One region of the Aeromonas veronii genome, then DNA from elsewhere that is predicted to be linked to it. Evidence: predicted binding sites of a transcription regulator. Region 1 holds the regulator's gene; each other region holds the start of a gene.

Region 1 (4,181 bases):
CTCCAGATCCGGATCGACACATATTCACCGGCATGGAACTGCACCTCGGGCGAGCCACCACTCAGCGCGATGAGCGCCGGTAAAAAGGGCAGCAACAGCAGCAGGAGCGCGGCACCGAGGCCGACCGCCAACCCCAGCGCCCGCGCCAGGGTATCCAGCTGCCCCTCGGCACTGCCCGCCCCCTGAGCCTGGGCAGTCAAGCCCGTGGTGGACATGCGCAGGAAGCCCAGCAGCCAGAACAGCAGGTTGATGAGAGTGGCACCGACCGAGACGCCACCGAGGAACCAGGCCTGGCCGAGATGACCGATCACCCAGGTGTCCACCAGCCCCAGCAGCGGGGTGGTGACATTGGAGAACACCATGGGCAGCGCCAGGGCAAAGACGGCGCGATGACGCCCGGGGTCACGAAGCCAGGGCGGGATCAGCATGCACAATCTCCGGCGGCAGACATCACTCGCCGGCCAGTCGCACGATCCGGGTGAAATCGGACACCATGGTCGCCATCGACACATGGGGCACCTGGCCCTCCTGTGCCTGGGGGCGGAACACGGCCACCAGCTTGCCTGCCGGGCTTATCAGCACGATGGAGGCGGAGTGGTCGATCAGGTAGTCCTTGCTGTCGTGCTCCACGATGGAATAGACGAGGCCCAGGTTGCGCACGAAGGGGAACAGATGATCGTGCTGCGCCGTCACCGCCTTGAACTCGGGCTGGAAGAAATCGACATACCCCTTGAGGCGGGCGCTGTCGTCCCGCTTGGGATCCGCCGAGACGAAGACCACCTGACTGCGCGGTGCTATCTGCTTCAGTTCCGGATAGACGGCGCGCAGATCCGCCAGGGTAGTCGGGCAGATGTCCGGGCAATAGGTGTAGCCGAGAAACAGGAAGGTCCAGTGGCCATGCAGATTGGCCTCGGTGAAGGGTTCCCCATCCTCATCCACCAGGGTGAAGGGATTGATGTCCCGCCCCGCCGGATAGTAATTGGCCTGCTCCGGCTGGAGGGGCCGACTCCAGTAATAAATGACCATGATGCTGACGACCAGCAGCATGAACATCAGGGGATAACGGGGTTTCACCATATAAAATTTGCCTTGCCAGGGAGTTCAGCCAGGGGATCGGACCAAATCGAGAGTCATTGTAACCTGCCAAACCCTGTCGCTGGCTACCCCAAGGTCTGAATAGGGGGTAGGACCCCATCCCGCTGGCGCGGTCACCAGGCCGTCCATCTCCACACTTTGCCTCGGGCTTGCCAGAAAAACAGAAGCCCCACACAAGGTGGGGCCTGGAGCAAACGGGCGGTGATCACTCAGGGGCGCCACCGCTGCCGAACCTGGGGACGCCTGATGACGGCATGCAACGGGACGACAGGAGCTGTCCAGGGGGCATCCGGCAAGCCGATGTCGTGATGGCGACGAAACAGGCGCACCAGGCGGACTATCTTGTCTTTGGGGCACCCCAGCCAGATGGTCCAGCCACTCCCCTTGTGATACACCCAGAGCGCGTAGAACCACGTCATCCGGCTGCCCTTGATGAAGCGGGTGATGGAAGATGCGGGGGCCGTCTCCGGACCCGGATCCCATGGTGAGCTTGAAGCCATACCTGTCCTCCTTGCGCAACAGGCTACGTCGAGCCGCCCCCTTGCCAGCGGCAAGCTGATGCAGGACCACGTACTGACGCTGTGGGTCGCTTCGAGACATGGACACTGACCACATCCGAGCGACTCTCCCTTCTATCCCGTGCCGCCCCAGCAGCATCGGCGTTGCATCCCTGCGGCCTTATCCCGGCCAGCTCAGGCAATCCTTCGGGGGATGGCGACCCCCTGGTCCGCCAGCGCGAGACGGACATACCCAAGGATATATCTGAAATGCCGACCCGGTGGTGGCAGCGTGGTGTGAGGGCAACAAAAATGGCAAAGGGGGCGACAGAAGCGGGGGAGACAGAAACGACGCGGCCTCCCGCAGGAGGCCGTCTGATGGCTGCCGAGATTACATCCAGTCGGCGTTGCGGATGACACCGACCGCCAGCCCCTCGATGGTGAGGTGCTGGCTGGCGAGATCCACCGAGATGGGGGAGAGCTCTTCGTTCTCCGGCAGCAGCCACACCTGGCTGCCCTTGCGCTGGAAGCGCTTGACGGTGACATCCTCATCGAGGCGGGCTACCACCACCTGGCCGTTGCGCACGTCCTGGGTCTTGTGCACCGCCAGCAGATCCCCGTCCATGATGCCGATGTTCTTCATGCTCATGCCCTGTACCCGCAGCAGGAAGTCTGCCCGTGGGTGGAACAGGGCCGGATCCACCTGATAGTGGCTCTCGATGTGCTCCTGGGCCAGGATGGGTTCGCCGGCGGCCACCTTGCCGATGAGGGGCAGGCCACTCTCTTCCGGCGCCTCTTCCTCTTCGAGCAGCAGGCGGATGCCGCGAGAGGTGCCGGGCATGATCTCGATGACCCCTTTCTTGGCCAGGGCCTTCAGATGTTCCTCGGCCGCATTGGCCGACTTGAAACCAAGCTTCTGGGCAATCTCGGCACGAGTCGGCGGCATGCCGGTCTCGTTCATGTTCGCCTTGATAAGCTCCAGCACTTCAGCCTGGCGGGGAGTAAGGGGTTTCATAACATGGGCACCTGTCTTTTTATACAGCACACTGGCAGTATATACAGTGCTGGGGCCAAGGCAAGGCGTAGCTGATATTTGTCCCCTCTTCGTCGCACTTATTGCGGCAAATGACCCATTCTTGATCCTGTGCGCCACTCATCCTACCTCTCGGCGACAAGCCTGCGGTGATTTGTTATGCTCACGCCGCATTTTTTTGGAGAGCAGACACCCATGTCCATCGGACAGAACATTTCCAGAGCCATTCTGCAATGGCCGGTCAGCGGCTTGGTCAATCACAAGAGCCTGCCGGAAAACCCCATTTCGGAACTGGACCTGGACCCGGCCAGACCCATTGTCTATGCCCTGAAAACCAGCTCGATCACCGACCTCTTGACCCTGCAGCAGTGCTGCGAGGATCTCGGTCTGCCCGGTCCCTTCACCCCGCTGGAACTGAACGGTCAGCTGCTGCCGCGCTATGTCTGTCTGGATCGCCCGCCTCCCCTGTTTGGCAAGCGCACCAAGCCGCTGCCCTTCTTGCAAGAATTTCACCAGCTGCTGGATCTGCACAAGCAGGATCCGGCGCTGGATATCCAGGTCGTTCCCGTCACTCTGTTCTGGGGCCGCGGCCCGGGCCGGGAAGGGGAAGAGGCCTCCGGCTGGAATATCATCAGCAGCCTGGCACCGAACCGCCTCAAGAAGGCGCTGATCGTGATCCTCAAGGGCCGCGAGAACCTGGTGCGCTTCTCTCCGCCCCTCTCCCTGCGCTACATGGCGGACAAACACGGCACCGACGAGGCCATCGCCCACAAGCTGGCGCGGGTGGCGCGTACCCACTTCAGCCGCCAGCAGCTCGCCGCCACCGGTCCCAAGCTGCCGAACCGCAACCTGCTGTTCAAGCAGTTGCTGGACTCCAGCGTGATCCAGCAGGCGATCGAGGAGGAAGCCGAGCGTGAGGGCATCAGCCTGGAAAAGGCGCAGAAACGCGCCCATGGCTACATGGACGAGATCGCCTCCGACTTCTCCTACCGGCTGATCCGCCTCGGCGAGAGCTTCCTCGGCTGGCTCTGGAACAAGCTCTACCGCGGCCTCTCGGTTAACGGCGCCGAGCGAGTACGCCAGCTGGCCCAGGAGGGACACGAGATCGTCTACGTCCCCTGCCACCGCAGCCACATGGACTACCTGCTGCTCTCCTACGTCATCTACCACCAGGGCATGGTGCCGCCCCACATCGCGGCGGGCATCAATCTGAACTTCTGGCCGGCAGGCCCCATCTTCCGTCACGGCGGCGCCTTCTTCATCCGTCGCACCTTCAAGGGCAACCCCCTCTACAGCACCGTATTCCGTGAATACCTGAACCTGCTGTTCGCCAAGGGCTACTCGGTGGAGTTCTTCACCGAAGGGGGGCGCTCGCGCACCGGTCGCCTGCTGCCCCCCAAGACCGGCATGCTGGCCATGACCCTGCAGGCCATGATGCGCGGGCTGGACAGGCCGGTGACCCTGGTCCCCGTCTATCTGGGCTACGAGCACGTGATGGAGGTGAACACCTATCACAACGAGCTCAAGGGCAGCCGCAAGGAAAAGGAGAGCTTCCT
Region 2 (4,181 bases), 2.0 Mb from region 1:
ACCAGTGAGGATGATATGAGCATCATTAAAAAACAGGACTTTATTGATTCTATTGCCGACGCCCTGCAGTACATCTCCTTCTACCACCCCCTCGATTTCGTCCAGGCCGCCAAGGCTGCCTATGACCGCGAGATCAACCCGGCCGCCAAGGATGCCCTGGCCCAGATCCTGATCAACTCCCGCATGTCCGCGGAAGGCCACCGTCCTCTGTGCCAGGACACCGGCATCGTCACCTGTTTCGTCAAGATTGGCATGAAGGTGCAGTGGGACAGCGACATGACAGTGCAGGAGATGGTGGACGAGGGCACCCGCCGTGCCTACACCAATCCGGACAACCCGCTGCGTGCCTCCGTGCTGGCCGATCCGGCCGGCAGTCGCAAGAACACCAAGGACAACGCCCCGGCCGTGGTGCACATCGACATGGTGCAGGGTGACAAGGTGGAAGTGAGCATCGCCGCCAAGGGCGGTGGCTCCGAGAACAAGTCCAAGATGGTGATGCTCAACCCGTCCGACGACGTGGTCGAATGGGTGCTGAAGACGGTGCCGACCATGGGTGCTGGCTGGTGCCCCCCCGGCATGCTCGGCATCGGCATTGGCGGCACCGCCGAGAAGGCGGCGGTGCTGGCCAAGGAAGCCCTGATGGAGCACATCGACATTCAGGAGCTGATCGCCCGTGGCCCGCAAACCACGGAAGAGAAGCTGCGGGTGGATCTCTATGACAAGGTCAACAAGCTCGGGATCGGTGCCCAGGGTCTGGGTGGCCTCACCACAGTGCTGGATGTGAAGGTGAAATCCGCGCCGACTCACGCCGCCTCCAAGCCGGTGGTGATGATCCCCAACTGCGCAGCCACCCGCCACGTTCACTTCGAGCTGGATGGCTCGGGCCCGGCGGAGCTGACCCCGCCCAAACTGGAAGACTGGCCACAGATCACCCGCGAGTCCGGCGGCAACGTGCGCCGGGTCAACGTGGACGGCATCACCAAGGCCGAGCTGGCCAGCTGGAAGAGCGGGGATACCGTGCTGCTCTCCGGCAAGATCCTGACCGGTCGCGACGCGGCCCACAAGCGCATCGCCGACATGCTCAAAAATGGTGAAGGCCTGCCGGAAGGGGTCGATTTCACCAATCGCTTCATCTATTACGTCGGTCCGGTGGATGCGGTCCGTGACGAAGTGGTCGGCCCGGCGGGTCCCACGACCTCCACCCGGATGGACAAGTTCACCGACATGATGCTGGGGGAGACCGGTCTCATCGGCATGATAGGCAAGTCCGAGCGCGGTCCAAAGACGGTGCAGAGCATCAAGGAGCACCAGGCTGTCTATCTGATGGCCGTGGGGGGCGCCGCCTACCTGGTGGCCAAAGCCATCAAGAAGGCGCGGGTGGTGGCCTTCGCCGATCTCGGCATGGAAGCCATCTACGAGTTCGAGGTGGAAGACATGCCGGTGACGGTCGCCGTCGACTCCCAAGGCAACAATATCCATGAAACCGGCCCGGCCTACTGGTCGGCCAAGATTGCCGAGCTGGACGTCAAACTCTCCTGAGTCGTGTTGACGGGCATGCCAGCCATGGGATGCCTGAACATGCAAGGCTTGGTTTTGGGCTCACGGCAATGATAAAAGGCGACCTCAGGGTCGCCTTTTGCATGGGTGAAAGAGCGTCATTTCCATTCCAGACCCAGCCTCCAGACCCAGAGCCCTGATAACCGCCAATGGCTACCGTTCATGACTGCCTAGGTTGGATGCACTATCCATCACCACGCCTTCCTTAGCCTTCGTTTCCCCATCAGCCAGTCTCAGTGATTGAGATAGATATCCTGACCACCGTAACCAAGGTTCGGGTGATGGGGGAGGCGTTGTGACTCGAAGAACCGAGTCAGCACGCCGGTACCTTGCCCCAGTCTCTTCAACTTGGCGCGATCCAGGGCGACCTGTTCGGGTAGCCAGGTCAGCACGGCGGCGCAGTGGCCGTTGCCGAGGCTCTGCTCCAGCATGCGCTGCCAGTTCTTGATCTTGGCACCGTGCACCACCAACACCCGGGCGGGATCGATCCCCTGCGCCTGCCACTGCTCGGCCACTGGCAGGCCAGGGGGGGCGATGAGCAGGATCCAGCCGCCATTATCCTGACTGAGCCGTCCCAGCTCGCTCAGCAGCGGCGTCTCGGGCTGTGCGGCCTGCTCTACCTTGGCCTGGTGGCGAGTGGGCCAGGGGGCCATCAGACCGGCAGGGGAGGATGGGATAGGGTGGCTCAGGGGCTGGCTCATATGTTTTCCTGTATGAATAACCATGCTGTATGCGTATACAGTAGTTGTAACGAGCGCCAGTGACAAGTCGTTTTCGGTCAAAAATGTGAGCCCACTAACAGGATGTTTTGTTATCTAATTGAATTTAAATGAAATTTACACTCAACCTAAGTTGGGTGTTTTTTGCGCTATGGACAAAGCGGGGGCAGGGGGTCATGGTTATACAGTATGTATGACAAGGAGGGATCGGGATGGATGTCAGCACCTTGCAACGACTGGACGCCAATATTCTGCTCGGGATCATCAACGAAAAGCTGCGGCTGGAGTGCGATGGTCTGGAGGAGCTGTTGGCCTACTACGACATGACGGAAGATCAGCTGGCCGCGCGTTTGCAGCAGATCGGCTATCACTACGACCCCATGAGCAACCAGTTCAAGGCTCATGGGTAATATGACGAGAAAAGGTGCTCCAACTGGGGCACCTTTCTTTTATTGTGGAAATGATCCTGTGAAGATTGAAATCGCTTTCACATCCATTCAGGAATGTCGTTATTTTCATGTATTTTCAAACGCTTTCAAGTATTGAAAACCTATTCATGAACATGCTCGTTTCGTTTTTATATAACCACATGATTTATTTGAATATTAACATTTAATCTAATCTTGATTTGGAAAGGGTTTTCAGGCTTGAACTGTCATTTCCATACGTTAAAGTGTGACTCGCGTTAACGTTTCATTCAGCGGTTTTGGCTAGTATGCTCATGCCGGAACATATTCAGATATAACAACAGTGCCGGTCCCGAGATGGGATAACATTTTTATTTGTAACGAAGGAAAATGGTGTATGGCTACCAAGAAGAAGACAGACCAGGATCTCCAACTGGATAAAGATCAGCTTAAAGCGAGCATCGTGCGTCACCTGCGTTCTACCTTGGGGACAAGCGAACAGAAAGCCTCGCCGGAAGCGTGGTGGAAAGCGACGGCCGCCGCCGTCAACGAGCAGGTATACGAGCGCCTGACCCGTACTCAGCAGACTCACTTCAAGAAAGATACTCGTGCGATTCACTATCTCTCTGCTGAATTCCTGATGGGGCGCCTGACTTCCAACAACCTGCACAACCTCTCCCTTTACAAGACCTGCGAAGAGGCCTTGGGGGAACTCGGTCTGGAACTGACCGATCTGTGCGAGCAAGAGCCTGACATGGCCCTTGGCAACGGCGGCCTTGGCCGTCTGGCCGCTTGCTTCATCGACTCTCTCGCCACCCTGAACTACCCGGCCGTGGGTTACGGCATTCACTACGAGCACGGCTTGTTCCGTCAGGAATTCCAGGATGGCCGCCAGATCGAGCGTCCGGACTCCTGGCGCGAATACGGCAACCCCTGGGAGATTTGCCGTCCCGAATCGGTGCAGGAGATCCCGCTCTATGGCTACGTGGAGACCGTATTTGGCGACAACGGCGGCCTGAAAAAGGTGTGGCACGCCGGTCGCAAGATCAAAGGGGTGCCCTGGGATATCCCGGTTGTCGGCTTTGGCGGTCACACCGTCAACATCCTGCGGCTGTGGGAGTCCCGTGCCTCCGAATTCTTCGACTGGGACGTGTTCAACGCCGGTGGTTATGTCGATTCCCAGGCGGAGAAGGCCCAGGCCGAGACCATCTCCAAGGTGCTCTACCCGAACGATGAGACGGATGCCGGCAAAGAGCTGCGTCTGATCCAGCAATATTTCTTCTGCGCCTGTTCCATCAAGGACATCATGCGCCGTTACAAGCGCGCCCATGGCAGCGACTTCAGCAACTTCGCCGCCCAGATCGCCATCCAGCTCAACGATACCCACCCGACCGTGGCCATTCCCGAGCTGATGCGCGTACTGGTGGATGAGGAAGGGCTGAGCTGGGAGGCCGCCTGGGCCATCAGCTACGGGGTCTTCTCCTACACCAACCACACC
Region 3 (4,181 bases), 1.1 Mb from region 1:
CCCTTGTCCTGCTGCTCCAGGGTGCTGCCCGGCGCGATCTGGAAGCCCTCAACCCCGGCGACCCGCCCCTCGTGGCTGAGCAGCAGCACCTTGCCCTGTCCGCCATAAAGGGTCTTGCCCATCTCCTCCACCAGACTCTGCAGGGTGGTCAGCGAAATATCGACCCCCACCATGCCGAGCAGGTTGCCCTCCTCCAGCAAGGGAGCCGTCACCGACGTCATCAACACCTGCTGGTCACCCACCTCGTCGAGATAGGGCTCCAGCAGACAGAGGGCCCGTGACTGGATGCTGCACTTGTACCACTCGTTCTCGGGATGACCGTTGGCGCCCGGCTTGGCATTCGCCAGCATGGCTTCGTCCATCACCTCCAGGGTCACCTTGCCATCCACCCTGGCCCAGTAGCTGGAGAAGCGCCCCTTGTCGTTGGCCCCGAGGGCGGTCGAGCCCTGATAGTTGGCATCTTCGCCATCCAGCTGATTGGGCTCGAACACGCCGTAGACCCCGATCATGTTGGCAGAGGATTCCGCTGCATCCTGCAGCTGTTGATTCACGGCGCCGCGCAATGCCTCGGAATGGACGAAGTTATCCGCTGCATTCTTGCGCTGAAACAGAATATTCTCGGCCAGCAAGGTGGCGCGAAAATAGGCCTCGTCGAGGTAGCTGGTCACTCTGGCCGCCTGGGTGGCGCCCATGGCCTGCATCCAGTTTTCTGCCGCGTGCTGCGCCTCCAGGGTAGTGGAAGCGAGCACCTGCTCCTGCATACGGGCCGCGTTGAAGAGGGATGAGGCGACCAGTGCAGCGGCACTGGCCAGGAGGCAACAACCGGCTATCAGGGTGATCCGTCCCTGAACAGAAAGAGAACTCATGCATGATTTCCTAACTTCTACAGATGTAACCACTGTATCGGATTTGGAAACAGAAACTTAACTAAATCAGCCCAGATCCAGGCTAAGTTGATTGCGCTCCCCGGTGCTCGGCAGCCCCACCACCAGTCCGAGCAGGCGAATGGGTTTTCCTTGAGCCCTGTGTAGCCCCTCGTGCAGCAGATCGTGGAAACGAGCGGCCTGATAGCTCCCCTTGCGATAGACGGTGGTCTGCTGAAAATCGGCAAACTTGAGTTTGATCCCCTGCCCCATCAGCATCTCGGCAGGGCAATCCTTGGCAAAGCGCAGCTCCAGCTCGGGGATGAGCCGACTCAGCACGGCCCAGCAAGCCTCCTCGTCCAGCACATCGCTGCTGAGGGTGGTCTCCACCCCTACACTCTTGCGCACCCTGGAAGCCTGTACCGGCTGATCGTCCAGCCCCCAGATGCGACCGGTCAGCATCTCCCCCAACTTGCCGAAGCGGGCGATCAGCTCCTCACTGCTCATGGCCCTGGCATCCTCGCAGGAGTAGAGCCCCTGGGACTCCAGCCGATCGGCGGTCTTGCGGCCAATACCGGGCAACTTGGCCAGGGGGAGCAGGCGGACGAACTCGTCCACCTCCTGGGGCCGGATGACGAATAGGCCGTCCGGCTTGCGCTGCTCGGAGGCGAGCTTGGCCAGAAACTTGTTGGGCGCCACCCCGGCGGAGGCGGTCAGCCCCAGCTCGGCGTTGATCGCGGCACGGATCTCGGCGGCCATCAGGGTGGCGCTGCCGCCGCAATGGGGGCTCTCCGTCACGTCCAGATAGGCTTCATCGAGGGAGAGGGGCTCCACCAGTTCGGTGTAGCGCAGGAAGATCCCCCTCAACTGGCGGGAGACCTCCTTGTAGACCGCCATGCGACCCGGGATCAGCACCAGCGGCGGGCAGAGCTTCTTGGCCAGGCCGCTCGGCATCGCGGAGCGCACCCCGAAGCGGCGCGCCACATAGTTGCAGGTAGAGATGACCCCGCGCCTGTCCGCCGAGCCGCCGATGGCGAGCGGCACCTCTCGCAGGGCCGGGTTGTCCCGCATCTCCACCGCCGCGAAGAAGCAGTCCATGTCGATGTGAATGATCTTGCGCATGACACTGTACAAATAAACAGTTAACTGAGCCCATGCTACCCCAGTGCTGTGATTTCTGCCAGTCGTAGCAACGCGGGGAGCATATAGACTCTTAAGGAACCCATCATCAAGGAGGAAGAGGGATGAACAAGATCTGGCTGGGACTCTGTCTGCTGCCCGTCATCACGGCGGCCAAGGATCACCCGACTGCCGAGTGCAGCTGGCTGTTCGAGCGTATCGAGATACTGGAAAAAGCCATCAAGCAAGGGGATGAGCTGGGTACCCGGGAGGAGCTGACCCGCAGGAAGGCCGAGTTCAATAAAAAATCCTGCCAACAATACGATTACTGAGCACTGGCCCTTGCCCACAAAAAAAGCGAGCCGACCTCAAGGTCGGCTCGCTCTGTCAGGCGCCATGACGACGGTGCCGCTCAGATGATGCGGTGCTCTTCCAGCATCTTGCGACGGGCCTCTTCCTTGGCCATCTTCTGCTTGCGGTTGTCACAGGGCTCCGGGCAGTCGCACTCCTTCTCGATCCCTATGGTGCCAAGGCCGCCACAGGAGCCGGAGATGGTCTTCTTCTGGAAGATGTAACCGATGGCCATGGCCACCACCACCGCCAGAAACACCCCGAAGGTAATCAGAAAAGTCTGCATGCTATTACCCCTTACTGTTTAACCGGATGCCGCGAGAGGCACCCGTGCACTCAATACGTCAACGCCACCCCCGAAGGGATGGCCGTTCATTACTTCTTCACCAGATAGGGCTTGAAGGCATCCGAGTAGGACTCTTTGAAGCCATCGTCCGTCTTGGTGATCACGAAGATGGCCAGCCCCTGCTCCTTGGCATAGGCCAGGCTTTTCTCTGGCCCCATGACAGTGAGCGCCGTCGCCAGCCCGTCCGCGGTCATGCAGGAGGGGTGGATCACGGTCACCGACACCATCCGATGCTGAATGGGTTTGCCCGTCAGCGGATCGATGGTGTGGGAGAAGCGCTTGCCATCCATCTCGTAGTAGTTGCGATAATCCCCCGAGGTGGCCACGCCGTTGTCCCCGGGCTGGATCACCTCCTGCACCGAGCCGACATTGACGGTCGGCTTCTCGATGGCCACCCGCCAGGGGTGCCCCTTGCCGTTGACCCCGTTGAGGCGCAGCTCACCGCCGATCTCCACCAGGTAGTTGCGTGCCCCCAAGGATTCCAGATACTCGGCGACCTTGTCCACCCCGAAGCCCTTGGCGATGGCGGAGAGATCCACATAGAGATCCGGGATGTCTTTTTGCAGGGTATCCGCATCGGCGGAGGTGATCACGTGCAGATTGCCGAGCCCGGTCTTCTGGCGGGTCTGGCTGATCAGGTCATCGGACGGTACCTTGGTCGGTTTCGCGTCCGGGCCAAAGCCCCACAGATTGACCAGGGGGCCCACGGTCACGTCCAGCGCGCCGCGGCTCTCGCGGCCAATGTGTATGGCCTCGGTCACCACCCGTGCGGTGTCCCGGGAGACCACCACGGGCGTGTTGTCCTTGTGCTGGTTGAAGCGGGAGAGCTCGGAATCGGGTCTGTAGGTGGACATCTGATCGTTGACCCGCTCCAGCAGGACATCGACCTCGGCCTGTAATTTGGCTCCATCCTGGACGGCGTCATCCGCCACCTTGATGGAGTAGTAGGTACCCATGGTGCTGCCGGTGATGTGGATCTCCGGTTTGGATTGGACCGTTTCCTGACCGCACCCAGTCAAGAAAAAGGCTAGCCCGAAGGCTAGCCAGGTCTTTACAACGCTGTGCATGGATTAACCACCAAAGTCATCCAGCAGGATGTTTTCGTCTTCAACACCGAGGTTTTTCAGCATGTTGATGACGGCCGCGTTCATGACGGGAGGCCCGCACATGTAGAACTCGCAATCTTCCGGCGCCTCGTGGTTCTTGAGATAGTTCTCGAACAGCACGTTGTGGATGAAGCCGGTGTAGCCATCCCAGTTGTCTTCCGGTTGCGGATCAGACAGGGCGACGTTCCAGGTGAAGTTCTCGTTCTCGGCGGCCAGCATGTCGAAGTCCTCGACATAGAACATCTCGCGCTTGGAACGGGCACCGTACCAGAAGCTCATCTTGCGCTTGGTCTTCAGGCGACGCAGCTGATCGAAGATGTGAGAGCGCATCGGCGCCATGCCCGCACCACCACCGATGAACACCATTTCGGCGTCGGTGTCCTTGGCGAAGAATTC
Region 4 (4,181 bases), 1.3 Mb from region 1:
GACCCCGCCCTGCATGGATTTCAGGGTCAGCTCGACCCCTTCGATCATCGGCTTGAGGGCTTCGTTTTCCTTGTCGGCAAGTTCGATGGCACGCTCCAGGTTGTCCAGCACGGGCAACAGTTCGCCGGCGAATTTCTCCAGCGCGAACTTGTGCGCCTTCTCTACGTCCTGGGCCGCGCGGCGACGCAGGTTTTCCATCTCGGCGACGGCACGCACGGCGCGCTCACGCTCATCGGCAGCCGCCTGCTGGGCCGCTTCCAGTTGCGCCTCAAGCTCGGCGATGCGGGCCTGCTCGGCTGTCACTTCACTGTCTACATCGGTCGGCTCGACTGGCTGGGCATCCACTTGCTCCATCGCTTCAACCTTTTGCTCTTCGTGGTTCATGACATCTCCAATATTCAGGGTGACTTCAAACAAATCAGGGCAGCCTGGCTGCGATCAATGGCGCTATTATGGGGACGCAGCCCCCGCTTTCAAGGGGAAAAGGCCAGAACATGGAGGATGAGGCCGCTTTGCCCACTCTTTCACCGCCGTTCAGGGTGGGATCAACCCAGTCCGCATGGAGGCAGACAAATCCCCACCAAAGCGCGGTATACTCCCCTCAATACTTGGCCCAGACCCGATAACCTATGGATTCTCCGTTCAAAACCATCGCCCTCATCGGCAAGCCCCATCATGAAGGCGCCAACCAGACCCTCAAGGGCCTCTATCAATACCTGAGCACCCGCGGCTTTCGGGTGCTGCTCGAGAGCCGGGTCGCCCAGACGCTGGGGATCCAGGGCGAGAGCGTGCTGGATCTGGTGCAGCTCGGCGAGCAGGCGGATCTCGCCATCGTCGTCGGCGGGGATGGCAACATGCTGGGGGCGGCCCGGGTGTTGTCCCGCTTCGATGTGGCGGTGATCGGGGTCAACCGGGGCAACCTTGGCTTCCTCACCGATCTCTCCCCCCAGGATTATCTGCTGCCCCTGGAACAGGTGCTCTCCGGCCACTTCAAGAGCGAGCACCGCTTCCTGCTGGAAGCCGCCGTCTATCGCCACGGGGAGCGCAAGTCCAGCAATCTGGCGGTCAATGAGGCGGTACTCCACCCCGGCAAGATTGCCCACATGATCGAGTTCGAGGTCTATATCGATGGCAGCTTCATGTACAGCCAGCGCTCGGACGGAATCATAGTCGCCACCCCCACCGGCTCCACCGCCTACTCCCTCTCGGCGGGGGGAGCCATCCTCACCCCCAAGTTGAACGCCATCACGCTGGTGCCCATGTTCCCCCACACCCTGAGCAGCCGCCCCATCGTGCTGGACGCGGACAGCGAGGTGCGATTGCTGGTCTCCCCCGACAACCAGGATGACGCCATGCAGGTGAGCTGCGACGGCCAGGTGACCCTGGCGGTACACCCGGGGGACGAGATCCTCATCAAGAAGAGCAACCACAAGCTGCACCTAGTGCATCCACTGGATTACAGCTACTTCCACGTGCTGCGCAACAAGCTCGGCTGGGGCAGCAAGCTGTTCTGACATCCCTGACACGCCCCTTTTGCATCCTGCTGCGGGCTGACACTTTACTGTATGTAAAACCAGTATATACTGGATGCATACACAGTAATGTTGGCCCACACAGGATGAGACCATGCTGACCCAACTGACCATCACCAACTTCGCCATCGTCAAGTTTCTCGAACTCGACCTGCAAGCCGGCATGACCTGCATCACCGGGGAAACCGGCGCGGGCAAGTCCATCGCCATCGATGCACTCGGGCTTTGCCTTGGGGAGCGGGCCGAAGCCAGCATGGTGCGACCTGGCAGTGACAAGACCGAGGTCAGTGCGCGCTTCCTGCTGGACGGCAATCCTGCCGCCCGGGCCTGGCTCGTCGCCAACGAGCTGGAAAACGAGGGAGAGTGCATTGTGCGGCGAGTGCTCTCCGCCGAGGGGCGATCCCGCAGTTACATCAACGGGGTTCCGGTGCCCCTGGTGCAGCTCAAGAGCCTGGGTCAGCTCCTGGTCAACGTCCACGGTCAACATGCCCATCAGTTGCTGCTCAAACCCGACTATCAACTCGCCCTGCTGGACGGTTACGCCGGCCACCACCTGCTGCTGGACGACGTGCGCCACCATTACCAACAGTGGCGTCAACTGCAAAATGAACTGAACCGCCTCAAGGCCGAGCAGCAGCAGCGAGAGGCCCGCCGCCAGCTCATCGAATACCAGGTGCAGGAGCTGGACGAATTCGCCTTGCAACCGGGGGAATTCGAAGCCATCGAGGAGGAGCACCAGCGTCTGGCCAACGGCACCGAGCTGATGCAGGAGTGCGGTGCCTGCCTGGATCTGCTCTATGACAACGAGGAGACCACCATCGCCGGCCTGCTTCAGCTCGCGGTGGACAGAACCGAAACCCTGGTGGCCATGGACAGTCGTCTCGGCAACGTGCTCGGCATGCTCAATGAGGCACTGATCGGCGTGCAGGAGAGCCACAGCGAGCTGCGCAGCTACCTGGATCGACTGGAACTCGATCCCGAGCGCTTCAACGAGCTGGAGGCCCGCCTCTCTCGTGCCATCAACCTGGCCCGCAAGCACCATGTCAAACCGGCCGAGCTCGCCCAGCACCACCAGGAGCTGGCGGGGGATCTCGCCCGCCTCAACTCCGATGAGGAGCGCCTGGAAGGCATGGAGGACGAATTGCTGCGAACTCGTCAGGCCTTCGTACAGGCGGCAGAGGTACTGAGCCAGAGCCGCCAGCGTTATGCCAAGGAGCTGGGCACCAAGGTGAGCGCCAGCATGCACGAGCTGGCCATGCCCGATGGCCGCTTCACCATAGAGGTGCGCCCCGATGCCCAGAGCAGCCTGTCGCCACTTGGCATCGATCGGGTGGAATTCATGGTCACCACCAACCCGGGGCAACCCATTCAGCCCCTTGGCAAAGTCGCCTCCGGTGGCGAATTGTCGCGCATCAGCCTGGCCATCGTGGTGATCAGCGCCCGCAAGATCTCGACCCCGACCCTCATCTTCGATGAAGTGGATGTGGGGATCAGCGGCCCGACCGCTGCCGTGGTCGGGCGCCTCTTGCGTCAGCTCGGCGAGTCCACCCAGGTGATGGTGGTCACCCACCTGCCCCAGGTGGCGGGCAAGGGACACCAGCACATGGTGGTGAGCAAGCATACCGACGGCAAGACCACGGAGACCCAGATGCAGGCACTCAACCCCGGGGCAAGGCTCAACGAGCTGGCCCGGCTGCTCGGGGGGGATCAGATCACCGACAACACCCTGGCCAACGCCCGCGAACTGCTCGCCTCATAGCGCAAGGGCGGGAAGGGGCAACCCCCCTTCCCGCCCTTGGAATAACTGAGATAAAACAACCACCGCAGCTCAAAAAACTAAATAAACCACAACTTAAAGCATTTTAATCCAAGGCATTGATGAAATTCCTCTATCTATAGTCCCTCCCCGTAGCGACAAATCCCCCTAAGTGATGACGCCCTGACGGCAACCCAGTGTAAACTCCCTCTATCCTTCCCTCTGGTCGGTCTCGGCAACATGATCTCTGCCAACCCCCCCTCTCAATCAGGAAACCGCCCCATGATCCAGGTCTTTGGTCACAAGAATCCCGACAGCGACAGCATCTGCACCGCCCTGGTCACCGCCGACTGGCTCAACAGCCAGGGTCGCCCCGCCCGAGCCTTTGCCCTGGGAGCCCCCATCGCCGAAACCCGCTTCATTCTGGAAACCGCCGGAGTGGAGGCGCCCCCCGTGTTGACAGGCAGCGTGGCTGACAAACCGGTATTTCTGGTGGATTTCAGCGAGCTGGAGCAGGGGCCGGAAGGGCTGGCCGATGCGGATGTGCAGGGGCTCATCGACCACCACCGCCTCGGCACCCTGATCACCCGAGGCCCCCTCGATGCCTGGGTGAGAGCCGTCGGTTGCAGCGCCACCGTGCTGCTCGAACTGATGGGCCATGAGAACCTCTCCCGCCCTCAGGCCAGGTTGCTGCTAGGGGCTATCGTCAGCGATACCTTCAACTTCACCTCCCCCACGACCACGGCGCAGGACAGGCTGGCGGTCGAGCGACTGCTGCCCATCGCCCAGCTGGAACTGGCTCCCTTTGCCCAGACCCTGCTCGAGCGCCGTACCCAGTTGGGGGATACCCCCCTGTCCGAGGCCCTGGTCGCCGACGAGAAAGCCTATCAGAT

What was found. The regulator LexA, encoded in region 1, represses DNA repair genes until DNA is damaged. The targets are predictions, from matches to a motif close to ANCTGTNTNNNNANACAGNT.
Region 2: a site for LexA is predicted at 2,282-2,301, ahead of ABNP46_RS11500 (DUF4250 domain-containing protein). Genes of this name have one in related genera too.
Region 3: a site for LexA is predicted at 1,988-2,007, ahead of dinB (DNA polymerase IV). Genes of this name have one in related genera too.
Region 4: a site for LexA is predicted at 1,560-1,579, ahead of recN (DNA repair protein RecN). Genes of this name have one in related genera too.

What each region holds. Positions count from the first base shown of each region.
Region 1 covers NZ_CP157875.1:4,487,945-4,492,125, forward strand. The annotation lists gene dinF (MATE family efflux transporter DinF) at 1-428, opposite strand, end outside; gene ABNP46_RS20750 (SCO family protein) at 451-1,077, opposite strand; gene ABNP46_RS20755 (hypothetical protein) at 1,305-1,595, opposite strand; gene lexA (transcriptional repressor LexA) at 1,984-2,607, opposite strand; gene plsB (glycerol-3-phosphate 1-O-acyltransferase PlsB) at 2,821-4,181, shown strand, end outside.
Region 2 covers NZ_CP157875.1:2,471,416-2,475,596, reverse strand. The annotation lists gene ABNP46_RS11510 (fumarate hydratase) at 16-1,539, shown strand; gene ABNP46_RS11505 (cell division inhibitor) at 1,791-2,258, opposite strand; gene ABNP46_RS11500 (DUF4250 domain-containing protein) at 2,489-2,686, shown strand; gene ABNP46_RS11495 (glycogen/starch/alpha-glucan phosphorylase) at 3,081-4,181, shown strand, end outside.
Region 3 covers NZ_CP157875.1:1,042,696-1,046,876, reverse strand. The annotation lists gene ABNP46_RS05025 (methyl-accepting chemotaxis protein) at 1-866, opposite strand, end outside; gene dinB (DNA polymerase IV) at 933-1,985, opposite strand; gene ABNP46_RS05015 (hypothetical protein) at 2,108-2,314, shown strand; gene nqrM ((Na+)-NQR maturation NqrM) at 2,395-2,619, opposite strand; gene ABNP46_RS05005 (FAD:protein FMN transferase) at 2,709-3,746, opposite strand; gene nqrF (NADH:ubiquinone reductase (Na(+)-transporting) subunit F) at 3,750-4,181, opposite strand, start outside.
Region 4 covers NZ_CP157875.1:3,157,243-3,161,423, forward strand. The annotation lists gene grpE (nucleotide exchange factor GrpE) at 1-384, opposite strand, end outside; gene nadK (NAD(+) kinase) at 630-1,514, shown strand; gene recN (DNA repair protein RecN) at 1,627-3,291, shown strand; gene ABNP46_RS14480 (DHHA2 domain-containing protein) at 3,571-4,181, shown strand, end outside.